DNA from 2 places in the Micromonospora sp. WMMD1082 genome. Region 1 is predicted to be linked to the other one. Evidence: riboswitches for the same ligand, from Rfam matches in the RefSeq annotation. Region 1 holds a riboswitch; the other holds the start of a gene.
What was found. A riboswitch is a leader RNA that binds a small molecule or an ion and turns the genes downstream of it on or off. The one in region 1 is predicted to bind thiamine pyrophosphate.
Positions count from the first base shown of each region.

Region 2: linked by a shared signal. The riboswitch ahead of O7615_RS20100 (ECF transporter S component) and the one ahead of thiE (thiamine phosphate synthase) in region 1 are both predicted to bind thiamine pyrophosphate.

Region 1 covers NZ_JARUBM010000002.1:1,895,533-1,902,360, reverse strand. The annotation lists gene O7615_RS08900 (methyltransferase) at 1-186, shown strand, start outside; gene O7615_RS08895 (ATP-binding cassette domain-containing protein) at 234-1,913, shown strand; gene O7615_RS08890 (aldo/keto reductase) at 1,942-2,892, shown strand; TPP riboswitch at 2,954-3,063, shown strand; gene thiE (thiamine phosphate synthase) at 3,058-3,684, shown strand; gene thiO (glycine oxidase ThiO) at 3,678-4,871, shown strand; gene thiS (sulfur carrier protein ThiS) at 4,862-5,062, shown strand; gene O7615_RS08870 (thiazole synthase) at 5,068-5,853, shown strand; gene O7615_RS08865 (thiamine phosphate synthase) at 5,964-6,785, shown strand.
Region 2 covers NZ_JARUBM010000002.1:4,359,758-4,366,585, reverse strand. The annotation lists gene O7615_RS20125 (helix-turn-helix transcriptional regulator) at 27-269, shown strand; gene O7615_RS20120 (DUF6328 family protein) at 349-849, opposite strand; gene O7615_RS20115 (alpha/beta fold hydrolase) at 934-1,764, opposite strand; gene O7615_RS20110 (TIGR03943 family protein) at 1,865-2,635, opposite strand; gene O7615_RS20105 (permease) at 2,632-3,573, opposite strand; TPP riboswitch at 3,915-4,019, shown strand; gene O7615_RS20100 (ECF transporter S component) at 4,092-4,682, shown strand; gene O7615_RS20095 (ABC transporter ATP-binding protein) at 4,801-6,315, shown strand; gene O7615_RS20090 (energy-coupling factor transporter transmembrane component T) at 6,312-6,828, shown strand, end outside.

The DNA.
Region 1 (6,828 bases):
AAGGACGAGCTGCACCAGATGCTGCTGCGCTGGCTGCCCCGACTGGCACCGGAGGGGGTGGCCTGGCTCGTGGTGGCCCGTCATCTCGGCGGTGACTCCTTGCAGCGCTGGCTGGTCGAGCAGGGCTGGCAGGTCGGCCGGCATGCCAGCCAGAAGGGCTTCCGGGTGCTCCGCGTCACCCGCTGACCGGGTAATCGGTTGGCCGGCCGGTCCCGCTCGGGCAGGATGCCCGGGTGGGATATGTGGACGTGGCGGCGGTCGGGCATGTCCTGCCGGACGGGCGGGAACTCTTCACCGACGTGTCGTTCCGGGTCGGCGAGGGCGCCAAGGTGGCGCTGGTCGGGCCGAACGGCGCCGGCAAGACCACGCTGCTGCGGATGGTCGCCGGTGACCTGCCGGTGCACACCGGCGCGATCGCGCGTACCGGCGGGCTGGGAGTGATGCGCCAGTTCATCGGCATGATCGGTGACGAGTCGACCCTGGCCGACCTGGCCCTGTCGCTCGCCCCGCCGGCGCTGCGCGACGCCGGCCGGCGGCTGGTCGAGACCGAGGCGGCCATGCGCGCGGCCGAGCTGCGCGGCAAGTACAGCACCGCCGCCGGCAAGGCCCAGCTGGCGTACGCCGACGCGCTGGCCGCCTGGGGCGAGACCGGCGGGTACGACGCCGAGGTGCTCTTCGACACGGTCGCCACCATCGTGCTCGACCTGCCGTGGGACACCGCCCGGCACCGCCCGGTCCGCACCCTCTCCGGCGGCCAGCAGAAACGCTTCGCGCTCGAACTGCTGCTGCGCGGCACCGAGGAGGTGCTGCTGCTCGACGAGCCGGACAACTTCCTCGACGTGCCGGGCAAACGCTGGCTGGAGGCACGGCTGCGGGAATCGGCCAAGTCGGTGCTCTACGTCTCCCACGATCGGGAGTTGCTGGCGCGTACCGCCGACCGGGTGGTCGCCGTGGAGGGCGGCAGTGCCTGGGTACACCCGGGCGGCTTCGCGGACTGGCACTCCGCCCGGGTAGCCCGCCACGCCCGCCTCGACGAGAGGCGCAAACGGTGGGACGAGGAGCACCAGAAGCTGCGCGAGCAGATGCTGATGTACAAGCAGAAGGCTGCGTACAACTCCGACATGGCCTCGCGGTACCAGTCGGCGCAGACCCGGCTGCGCAAGTTCGAGGAGGCCGGGCCACCCCCCGTACCGCCGAAGGAGCAGGACATCCGGATGCGGCTGGCCGGCGGGCGGACCGGCAAGCGGGCGCTGGTCTGCGAGCAGCTGGAACTCGACGGCCTGACCTACCCCTTCGAGCTGGAGGTGTGGTTCGGCGACCGGGTCGCGGTGCTCGGTGCCAACGGCACCGGCAAGTCCCACTTCCTGCGCCTGCTGGCCCGGGGCGGCACGGATCCGGACCCGGCGAACGGGCCGGTCGACGCGGCGGCGGCGCTCGCACCGGTGGCGCACGGCGGGGTGGCCCGGCTCGGCGCGCGGGTGCGGCCCGGCCACTTCTCCCAGACCCACGACCGGCCGGAGCTGACGGCGAAGACGCTGGTCGAGATCCTCTGGCGGGGGGACGAGCACCGGGCCGGCATGGACCGGCACGCGGCCATGGCCGCGCTGAGCCGGTACGAGCTGGCCGGGCAGGGCGACCAGCGGTTCGGCACGCTCTCCGGCGGGCAGCAGGCCCGCTTCCTGGTGCTACTGCTGGAGCTGTCCGGGGCGACCATGCTGCTGCTCGACGAGCCGACGGACAACCTCGACCTGGCCTCGGCCGAGGCGCTGGAGGCCGGGCTGGCCGCCTTCTCCGGGACGGTGGTGGCGGTGACCCACGACCGCTGGTTCACCCGGACCTTCGACCGCTTCCTGCTGTTCCGGGGCGACGGCGAGGTGGTGGAGACGGACGAGCCGGTGTGGGACGTCGGGTGATCGACATATGGTTGATCTCGTGACTGAGATGACCTATCGCCGGCTGGGCGACTCCGGGCTCGTGGTGTCCGTGGTGGGGATCGGCTGCAACAACTTCGGCCGCAAACTCGACCTCGATGGTACCCACGCGGTGGTCGACGCGGCCCTCGACGTCGGGATCAACTTCTTCGACACCGCCGACATCTATGGCGAGCCGCACGGGGCGTCGGAGGCGCAGCTCGGCGCGGCCCTCAAGGGCCGCCGGGACGACGTGGTGGTGGCGACCAAGTTCGGCATGTCGATGGGCGGCGGCAACGGGCGCGACTTCGGGGTACGCGGCTCGCGCCGGTACGTGGTGCGGGCGGTCGAAGCGTCGCTGCGCCGGCTGGACACCGACTACATCGACCTGTACCAGTTCCACGAGCCGGACCCGGGCACCCCGATCGACGAGACGCTGTCCGCCCTGGACGACCTGGTGCGGGCCGGCAAGGTGCGCTATCTGGGCAACTCCAACTTCACCGGCTGGCAGATCGCCGACGCCGACTGGACGGCGAAGACCCGGGGGCTGACCCGCTTCGTCAGCGCGCAGAACCACTACAGCCTGCTCAACCGGGACGCCGAGATCGAGGTGCTGCCCGCGTGCGAGCGGTTCGGCCTCGGCATGCTGCCGTTCTTCCCGCTCGCCAACGGGCTGCTCACCGGCAAGTACCAGCGCGGCGAGGCCCCGCCCGCCGGCAGCCGCCTCGCCGGCGGTGGCCGGTACGCCCAGCGCCTTGCCGCCGCCGACTGGGACACCATCGAGGGCATCGAGGCGTACGCCGCCGAGCGGGGCGTGTCGATGCTGCACGTGGCGATCGGCGGGCTGGCCGCCCAGCCGGCGGTCACCTCGGTCATCGCCGGTGCCACCACCGCCGAGCAGGTGCGGGCCAACGCCGAGGCCGGTGCCTGGCAGCCCAGCGAGGCCGACCTGAAGGCCCTGCGCGAGGTGCTCGACCGGTAGCCACCCGGGTCGGCGGGGAGCCCGCCTTGGCAGGCCGGCGGATCTGCCGTACGGTGACACGCAAGTAACCCACGGGAGCCCGGTCGACCGGGCTGAGAGGGGGGCTGTGAGCCCCCGACCGTCGAACCTGATCCGGGTAATGCCGGCGCAGGGAGGAGCGTTGCCGTGCCGTCCCTGGGACGACTGCATCTGATCACCGACACCCGGCCCGGTCGGGATCCGCTCGCCGTGCTGCGGGCCGCCCTGCTGGTGGCCGCCCCCGAACTCGTGGTGCAGGTCCGGGTCGAGGACACCGCGACCGACCGGCAGGCGTACGACCTGACCCGGCGGGTGCTCGACCTCTGCGCGCCGTACGGGGTGACCTGCCTGGTCAACGACCGGCTGGACGTGGCGCTGGCGGCGGGCGCGGCCGGTGGCCACGTCGGCGCGGACGACCTGCCGGTCGCGGCGGCCCGTCGGGTGCTCGGCCCGGCCGCCGTGCTGGGTGCCACCGCCCGGGAACCGGGTGCGGCGGTCGAGGCGGTCGCCGCCGGCGCGAGCTACCTGGGCGTGGGCCCCTGTCACGCCACCACCACCAAGGACGGGCTGCCACCGGCGATCGGGGTGCCCGGCATCCGGGCGGTGGCCGAGGCGGTCGGCGTACCGGTGATCGCCATCGGGGGAGTGACGGCGGCGGACGTGCCCGCGTTGCGGGCCGCCGGCGCGTACGGGGTGGCGGTGGTCGGCGCGCTCTCCGGAGCCGCCGACCCCGCCCGCGCCGCCACCGAGCTGATCGGGGCGCTGGCGTGTTGACCGGGGGCCCCTCCGCTGCCGGAGGCGTTGACCGGGGGCCCTTCGTCGCACCGGATGTCGCGGTGGTGGGGGCGGGGCCGGTCGGGCTGGCGATCGCCTGGCGGTGCGCGGCGCGCGGGCTGCGGGTGGTCGTGCACGATCCGGCGCCCGGGTCGGGTGCCTCGCACGTGGCCGCCGGGATGCTGGCGCCGGTGGCCGAGGCGTACTTCGGCGAGCGGGAGCTGACCGCTCTGCTCACCGAATCCGCCGGGCGCTGGCCCGGGTTCGCGGCCGAGCTGGCCGAGGCGACCGGCGCCGACCTCGGCTACCGGACCGAGGGCACGCTGGTGGTCGGGCTGACCTCGGATGACCTGGCCGAGGCGCGCCGGCTCTGGGCGTACCAGCAGGGGCTGGGGTTGCCGGTGACGCCGCTGCGCCCCGCGCAGCTGCGCGAGCGTGAGCCGGGGCTGGCACCCCGGCTGCGGGGCGGCGCGCTCGCCGCCACCGACCATCAGGTCGATCCGCGCCGGCTGGTGCCGGCGCTGCGGCTCGCGGCCGAGCGGGCCGGGGCGGTGCTGGTCGCCGAGCCGGTGCGCCGGCTACGCGAGGTCAGGGCCGGCGTCACGGTGGTCGCCGCCGGCTGTGGCGCCGCCGTCCTCACCGGGCTGCCGGTCCGGCCGGTGAAGGGTCAGGTGCTGCGGCTGCGCGCGCCCGGTGGCGGCCGGCCGGGCTTCCGGCACGTGATCCGGGGGTACGCAGACGGCGAGCACGTCTACCTGGTCCCCCGGGACAGCGGTGAGGTGGTGGTCGGCGCCACCGTCGAGGAGCGCTCCGATCTGGACGTCTCCGCCGGGGCGGTGCTGCGGCTGCTGCGCGCCGCCGTCGACCTGCTGCCCGAACTCGCCGAGTACGACCTGGTGGAGACGGTGGCGGGGCTGCGCCCCGGTACGCCGGACAACGCCCCGATCCTCGGCCCGTTGCCGGGCCACCCGGGCGTGCTGGTCGCCACCGGCCACCACCGGCACGGGATCGTGCTCACCCCGGTCACCGCGGACCTGATCGCCGATCTGGTCACCGGGGGTGGCCCCGACCCGCTGCTCGCCCCCTTCCGGCCGGACCGGTTCGCCACCACGGGGGACGCCGTGCCGGTGGCGGCCGGCGCTGCCACCACGCCCGCGCACTCGACGGAGGATGACTCGTGGAACTGACGGTGAACGGTGTCGGGCGCAGCCTGCCGGACGGGCTCACGGTCGCCGACCTGGTCCGGGACGTGACCGGCCAGCAGCGGGGCGTGGCGGTGGCGGTGAACGGTGAGGTGGTGCCGCGTACCGGCTGGCCGGCGGCCGTGCTGCGCGGCGGCGACCGGGTCGAGGTGCTCAGCGCCGCCCAGGGCGGGTGAGCCGGTTGGACGGCGCATCGGCGGGCTTCGAGCTGGGCGGCGTACGCTTCGGTTCCCGGCTGATCCTGGGCACCGGCGGCGCGGCCAACCTGCACGTGCTGGAGCAGGCGATCCGGGCGTCCGGCACCGAGCTGGTCACCCTGGCGTTGCGCCGGGTGGAGACCGGGCCGGGCGGCTCCGGCGGGCTGCTGGATCTGCTCGCCCGGTGCGGCGTACGGCTGCTGCCCAACACGGCCGGCTGCTACACGGCCGGCGAGGCGGTGAAGGTGGCCCGGCTGGCCCGGGACGCGTTCGAGACCGACTGGGTCAAGCTGGAGGTGATCGGCGACGAGCGCACGCTGCTGCCCGACGGGGTGGAGCTGCTGCGCGCCGCCGAGGAACTCGTCGACGACGGGTTCACCGTGCTGCCGTACACCTCGGACGATCCGGTGCTGGCACGGCGCCTCGCCGACGTCGGCTGCGCGGCGGTGATGCCGGCCGGCGCGCCCATCGGGTCCGGCCTGGGGATCAACAATCCGCACCACATCCGGCTCATCCGGCAGGACGTCGACGTCCCGGTGATCCTGGACGCGGGCATCGGCACCGCCTCCGACGCGGCCCTGGCCATGGAGCTGGGCTGCGACGCGGTGCTGCTGGCCAGCGCGGTGACCCGCGCGGCGGACCCGGTGGCGATGGCCACCGCGATGCGGTACGCGATCGAGGCCGGACGGCTCGCCCACGGCGCCGGCCGCATCCCGCACCGCTTCCACGCCCTCCCCTCCACCCCCGACGAAGGCCGCCCCGACCTGTGACCGCCCAGCGCAACCTTGCCGACCTTGGTGCGAAACCGCCCCGTGGAGGGCCGTCGCGTACCACGATCCCGCTGCCCTCCGGCGTCGTCGTGCTGACGGATCGGCGGGGAGTGGCGGGTGGGCGCAGCGGGGTGGGTCGGCTGGGTGGGGTGGCGGGGTTGGTCCGGGTGGTGGCGGGGGCGGTGGCCGGGGGAGTGCGGTGGGTGGTGCTGCGGGAGAAGGACCTGCCCCGGGCCGAACGCCTCGCCCTCGCCACCGAGCTGCGGCCGATCCTGGCCGAGGCCGGCGGCACCCTCATCGTCGCCGGCCCCGACCCGCTGCTCGCCGCGCCTGATGCCTTCTCGGTGGGCTGGTCACCGGTCGCGCTGCACCTGTCGGCGGCCGGCCCCTACCCGCCGCCCGCCGCCGACCTGGTCGGTCGGTCCTGCCACGACGAGGCGGAGCTGCGCCGACTCACCACCGAGGACTATGTCACCCTCTCGCCGGTCTATCCGACCAGGACAAAGCCCGGCTACGGCCCACCCCTGCGACCCGAGGGCCTCGCCGAGCTGATCCGGAGCAGCCCCGTGCCGGCCCTGGCCCTGGGCGGCCTCGAAACCCCCGCCCAGGTACGCGCCTGCGTCGAGGCGGGCGCCACCGGAGTCGCCGTCCTCGGCGCCGTCATGCGCTCGGATGACCCCCAAGAAACCGCCGCCGCCCTCACCAAAGCCTTCCAAGAGGCAGCCACACCGGATCCGCTGACCCCCCACCCCACGCCGGATCCTCGGACGGCAGCCCTTGACCGGACAACCGGAAGGTCGCCGACGGCATCGACCACGTCAGGGCGGCGGCCGACCGTGCCCACGGAGGGATCAAGCCTGACCGCCCGGAGTGGGCACGGTCGGCCGCCGCCCCAACCCGCAACCACGCCGCCGCGAAGGCCGAAGCCCTAGACCGCGACCGAAGAACAGCAGCCCGACAAGCGAAGAGGAAGTG
Region 2 (6,828 bases), 2.5 Mb from region 1:
ACGCTCAGCGTTAGATACTGACGCTCATGGAGAACTCAGGTCGCAAGCCGCTGCGCTACCACGTAGCCGGAGAGATCCGCGCCCACCTCGGCAGACAGCAGATCAGCGGCGCGAAGCTGGCCCAGGCCATCGACCGGTCAGAGATGTACGTCAGCCGACGCCTGAACGGCCGAACCTCATTCGACCTTGACGATCTGGAGAAGATCGCCGACGTGCTCGGCGTCACCGTCGCCGACCTGATGCCGGTAACTGCGGCTACCCAACGGTAGCCGTAGTTATCCGCGCCAAGCCGGGCGACACCGACCGGGCACGCCGCCGACCGGGCACGCCGCCGGCCGCTTGCCGGGGTCAGCCCTGGGAGAGCCCGCTCGGGTCCTCGTCGTCGTCGATATCGTCGTCGCCCCAGTTGCGCCGGGTGAACGGCAGGACCATCCAGAAGGTCAGGAACCACAGGCCGGTCAGGGCACTGAGCAGGAAGGCGATCGGCCGGGCGAGCACGAAGTCGGTGATCAGCAGTACCGAACTCACCATCGCGACCAGCATGAAGGCGAGGCCGGCACTGGCCATCCGGTGGGCGAAACGCACCAGTTCCGGCTTGCGCCCCTGCCGGAACAGCGCCCGGTGGAAGGCCACCGGAGAAATGATCATCGCGGTGGCGCCCGCCGCCGCGAGCAGCGCGACGATGTAGACGTCCCGCTGGAACGGCGTGGTACGCGTGAACCCGTTGCTGAACGGCAGGGTGAGCAGGAAGGCGAAGAGGATCTGCACACCGGTCTGCGCGACCCGCAACTCCTGCAGCAGGTCGGCGAAGTTGCGCTGCCACCGCTGTTTCTCGGTCTCCTTCGACACCGCGGACCTCCGGGGGGAATCTGCGCCGGCTGCTCCCCGCCGGCGGCAACGCTTCTGCCCCACGGCCGGTGACGCGAAACCCGCTCAGGAGTCCCGGCGTACCCGGGCCAGGATCGCCTCGGCCAGCGGCGCCGGCGCCTCGTCCGGGATCCAGTGGGTGACCCCGGCCAGTTCGACGAAGCGGTAGTCCCCGGTCACCTGGGCGGCGCACGCCTCGGCGGCGACGCGCCCGATGGCCACGTCACGGTCGCTCCAGACGAAGGTGGTCGGCACCCCGACCGGGCCGGTCGCCGCCAGGTCCGTCCGGGACATCGCCCGGTACCAGTTGAGCGTCGCGGTCAGCGCGCCCGGCTCGCGCATCGGATCGGCGTACGCGGCCACCCGCGCGGCGTCCCCGACCCCCTGCAGCAGCCGGCGCAGGCCGGCACCGCCGAGCGCCAGCAGCGTCCGCTCGGCCACCACGGGCCGCCGGAACAGCAGCATGTACGCCGAGCGCGCCTTCTGCTGTGGATCGTTGGTCAGCGCGTGGGCCATGGCGGCCGGATGCGGCACGGAGACCGCGGTCAGCGTACGCACTCGGCCGGGGTGGGCGGCGGCGAGCGCCCAGCCGACGACGGCGCCCCAGTCGTGCCCGACCACGTGTGCGGCGGTCACGCCGAGGGCGTCCAGCACGGCCGTCGCGTCGGCGACCAGCTCACCCAGCCGGTACGCCTCGACCTGCGTGGGCCGGGCCTGCGGCGAGTAGCCCCGCTGGTCCAGCGCGTAGGTGCGCAGACCCGCGGCGTGCAGGGCGGGCAGCACACCCGCCCACTCGCCCGAGTGCTGCGGAAATCCGTGCAGCAGCAGCACCGGTTCGCCCTGCTCCGGGCCGCCGGCGGTGACGTCGAAACGCAGACCTCGGGCATCGATGCGCATGCCTGGCAGCCTACCGATGGCCGCCACGCTCCCGACGGGCCGGTGAGCCTTGCGGTGCGTGGGCACCGTCCGGCCTCGCGCTCCGTCCAACGGCAGGAACTCAGTCGTACGGGCGCTTGGGGACGGGCACCTGCCGCCAGGACTCGACCTCAAGGTAGGGGATCTCGGCGTCGTTGACCGGATCCCGGCCGAGCCGGTCGGTGTAGCGGCCGGTCACCTCCACCCAGCTGTCGTCGGGCAGCCCGGCCGGTACGTCGCCGGTGAGCCCCAGCTTGATCGGCCGACCGTCGGCGGCGCAGCAGGACAGCACCATCCGGGCCAGGATCGGCTGGCCGTCCGCGCCGGTGGTGATGAAGCCGGTGAGCTGCACCCGCCGGTCGCCGATCGAGGCGCCCCGGTCGAACAGCGCCCGCGAGGCGTAGTCGAGGACGCTGACCTGCACCGGGTCGCCCTCGGGCAGCGGCGGGTAGTCCGACTGCTGCTGGGAGCCGAGCGCGGTGCCGGCCTGACCCGCCGCGTACGACCCGAGGGCCGGCGGGGCGACCAGCAGCAGACCGAGCACGGGCAGGATGAGCAGCCAGCCGACCCGCGGCTCGTGATGGGCGTGCCCATGCCCGTCGTGCCCGTCGTGATCCGGGCCGGAGCCGGCCGCCGGGTCACCGGCGCCGGCCGGGGCGAGCGCGCGGGGGGCGGCCGGGCGCAGCTCGTACCAGAGCGTCATGATCGCGGCGGCGATCAGCAGCACGCCGGCGGCGATCAGGAACGGGCGCAGCCCTTCCTTGACGTACCGCAGGTAGAGGTCGGTGACGCTGGCCCGGATCACCGCGCCGCCGAGCAGCAGCAGGACCACCGCCTGCGCCTGCCGGTTCACAGCAGCACCGCCCCGGCTCCGGTGGCCACCAGCAGGGCCACCGCGAACGTGGTCGGCGCGAACCGGAAGGCGAACCGGCGGCCGAAGACGCCGGCCTGCATCGAGACGAGCTTGAGATCGACCATCGGCCCCACCACCAGGAAGACCAGTCGGGACGTGAGGGAGAACTGCGACAGCGAGGCCGCGACGAAGGCGTCCGCCTCCGAGCAGAGCGAGAGCAGCACGGCGAGCAGCGCCAGCGCGAGGATCGACAACCAGGCGTTGTCGGCGAGGGTCTGCAACCACCGCTCCGGTACCAGCACGTTGATGCTGGCGGCGGCCATCGCGCCGAGCACCAGGAAGCCACCGGCGTGGGTCACGTCGTGGCGGACCGCGGCCCAGAAGGCCCGGCCCCGGGAGGCGTCGTCCAGCTCCGGCCGGCGCGGCATCCTGATCCACTCGGTGCGCCCGAGCCGCAGCCAGAGCCAGCCCATGACCATCGCCACGACGAGACTGGCGACGCCGCGGGCGAGGACCATCTCGGGGTTGTTCGGAAAGGCGACCGCGGTGGCGGTGAGCACGATCGGATTGACCGCCGGGGCGGCGAGCAGGAAGGCCAGCGCGGCGGCCGGCGTGACGCCCCGCCGAATCAGCGAACCGGCGATCGGCACCGACCCGCACTCGCAGCCCGGCAGCACCACCCCGGCCGCGCTGGCCGCCGGCACCGCCAGGGCCGGATGCCGGGGCAGCGCCCGCGCCCAGAACGACCGGGGTACGAAGACCGCGATCACGGCGGAGAGCAGCACCCCGAAGACCAGGAACGGCACCGCCTGCACCATGATCGAGACGAAGACGGTGGTCCAGGTCTGCAGGCGTGAATCGTCCAGTGCCCCGGCCAGCGGATCACGGAAGATGATCAGCAGGACCAGCAGCGCCGCCAGGATCTCGACCGAGCCGATCCGGTCGCCGAGCCACCGCCGGGGCGGCTCGTCGGCGGCGGGCTCCGGTGCGCGTACCTCCGGGGGGTTTACCTCGGTGGCGATGCCCCCGGGGCGACCCTCCGGTTCGCCGGCCGACGCGGCCCGGTCAGTGTCTGTGGTCACCCGTCGCCCCTCGGCCCGTGCGGATCGGCGGCCTGAGATTACCGCCCGCTGCCGGCACCGTCGATGAATGTCACAGAATCGCCCCCACCGAACTTCCCCGCCGCCGTTGTGGCTCCGGACGCGAGCATCCGTCGTGACCTGCGAAGATCACATTGTCTGTCGATCTTCAATGGTGTTAGCGTCGGCGGGACAGACAACACCTCCGACAGGGGAGCGCACAGCGCTGAGAGTGCGGGTCCGCCCGCAGACCCTCGAACCTGATCTGGGTAATGCCAGCGCAGGGAGTTCGGTCCACCTCCAGCCCGCCATTGTCCGGCACCGCCGGGCGGGGCGTGCGTCTTGCCTGGTTCGACCATGAACTGGGAGCAACCATCGTGAAGACCACCGACAGCAACCGCTGGCGCACCATCGACATCGTCGTGGCCTCGGTCATCGCCGTCGCCTTCGGCGTCATCTTCTGGGCCTGGGGCCTGGTCTGGAGTGCCACCGACGCCGCCTTCAGCTTCTTCCCGCCGGCGCAGACGCTCATCTACGGCGTCTGGCTGGTACCAGCCGTCCTCGGCGGCCTGATCATCCGCAAGCCCGGTGCCGCGCTGTACTGCGAACTGCTGGCGGCGATCGTCTCGGCACTGCTGGGCAGCCAGTGGGGCGGCATCGTGCTGTTGCAGGGCCTGATGCAGGGCGTCGGTGCCGAGTTGGCGTTCGCCGCCTTCCGGTACCGCTCGTACCGACTGCCGATCGCCGTGCTGGCCGGTGCGCTGACCGGTCTCAGCGCGGCGATCTTCGACTTCGTCTACTGGAACGCCGGACGCGACATCGCGACCTACCGCATCCCGTACGCGCTGCTCACCATCGTCAGCGCCACGGTGATCGCCGGCGCCGGCGCCCACGCCCTCACCAGGGCACTCGCCCGCACCGGCGCCCTCGACCGCTTCCCCGCCGCCCGCACCCGCACCCCCATCTAACCCACCCCTTTCGTGTTGATCATGAAGTTAGCGGGCGTTTCGATCTCCAAACCACCCGCCAACTTCATGATCAACCGGGTGGGGATGGGGGTGAGGGCGAGTGGAGGGGGTGGGTGGAATGGGTGGGTTGTGGGTGCGGGGGTTTGGGTGGCGGCATGCGGGGCGGCGGGCCTGGGCGGTACGCGGGGTGGATCTGCGTGTCGAACGGGGCGAGCGGGTGCTGCTGCTGGGGCCCTCGGGGGCGGGGAAGAGCACCCTGCTCGCGGCGCTGGCCGGGCTGCTGCCGGAGGACTCCGGCGAGCAGGAGGGCAGCGTCGAGATCGGCGGGCTCGACCCGCGACAGGCCCGCGACCGGGTCGGCATCGTCTTCCAGGACCCGGAGACCCAGCTGGTGATGGCCCGGTGCGGCGACGACGTCGCGTTCGGCCTGGAGAACCGGGGCGTACCGGCCGGGGAGATCTGGCCGCGCGTCGACGAGGCGCTGCACCGGGTCGGCTTCCCGTACCACCGTGACCGGCCCACGGCGGCGCTCTCCGGCGGCGAACAGCAGCGGCTCGCGCTGGCCGGGGTGCTCGCCCTGCGCCCGGAACTACTGCTGCTCGACGAGCCGACCGCGAACCTCGACCCGGCCGGGGCGGCCCTGATCCGCGCCGCGCTCACCCGGGCGGTGGACGCCGACACCACGCTGATCCTGGTCGAGCACCGGGTCGCCGAGGCGCTGCCGCTGGTCGACCGGGTGATCGTGCTGGCCCCCGGTGGCGGCGTCCGCGCGGACGGCACCCCCGAGGCGGTCTTCGGCCGGCACGGCGACGCGCTCGCCGCCGAGGGGGTCTGGGTGCCCGGCCGGGAGATCCCCGCGCGCCGGGCCACCACGCCGACCGGCGAGGTGCTGCTCACCGCGGAACAGCTCGGCCACCCGCCCCGGCTCACCCCCACCGACCTGACCGTACGCGCCGGTGAGGCGCTCGCCGTCCTCGGCCCGAACGGCGCCGGCAAGTCCACCCTCGCGTTGCTGCTCGGCGGGCTGCTGCGACCGGACAGCGGACGACCGGGCAGCGGGCGACTGGTGGCCAGCGCCGAGCTGGCCGGGGCCGATGCCGGTAAACCCCCGCACCGCTGGCGGGCGCCCGCGCTGGCCCGCCGGATCGGCTCGGTGTTCCAGGACCCCGAGCACCAGTTCGTCACCGGCACGGTCTTCGACGAACTGGCGCTCGGTCCACGACGTACCGGAGCACCCGAGGCGGCGGTCCGGGAGCGGGTGGACGCGCTGCTGGACCGGCTGCGGCTGACCACGCTCGCCGCCGCCAACCCGTACACCCTCTCCGGTGGGGAGGCGCGGCGGCTTAGCGTGGCGACCGCCCTGGCCACCGCGCCCCGCCTGCTGATCTGTGACGAACCCACCTTCGGCCAGGACCGGCGGACCTGGCGGGAACTGGTGGACCTCTTCGCGGACCTCCGCGACGCCGGGCACGGCCTGGTCACGGTCACCCATGACGCCGAGTTCGTGGCCGCGCTGGCCGATCGCACGCTGACCCTCGACCGCACACCGGCACCGCCCCCGCCCCCCGGCACGGCAGCGCCCCCCGGCACGGCAGTGACCGCATCCGACGGCGACCGGCCGGAGCAGCGGTGATCAACCTGGAGCCGATCGCCCGGCCGGACGCGCCGCTGGCCCGGCGCAACCCGGTGGCCAAGCTGGCGGCGGCCCTGCTGTTCGCGTTCCCGCTGATGGCGACGCTGGATCCGGTCGCGCCGGCCCTCGCGATCGCCGTGGAACTCGCGGTACTGCCCCTGTTCGGCCTGCGCCCCGCCGTGCTGGCGCGCCGGGCCTGGCCGCTGCTGGCCGCCGCCGGCGGCGTCCTGGTCACCATGGTGCTCTTCGCCGCCGACCGGTCGGGGCGCGTCCTGCTCGACGCGGGACCGGTCGTGGTGACCTCGGGGGTGCTGATCACCGCGCTCGGCCTGGTGTTGCGGCTGTTCGCGGTCGCGCTGCCCGGGGTGATCGTCTTCGCCACCACCGACCCGACCGACCTGGCCGACGCCCTGGTGCAGAACGCCAGGGCACCGGCCCGGTTCGCGATCGGCGCGTTGGCGGCGTTCCGGTTGGTGCCGCTGCTCGGGCAGGAGTGGCAGACGATCGGGATGG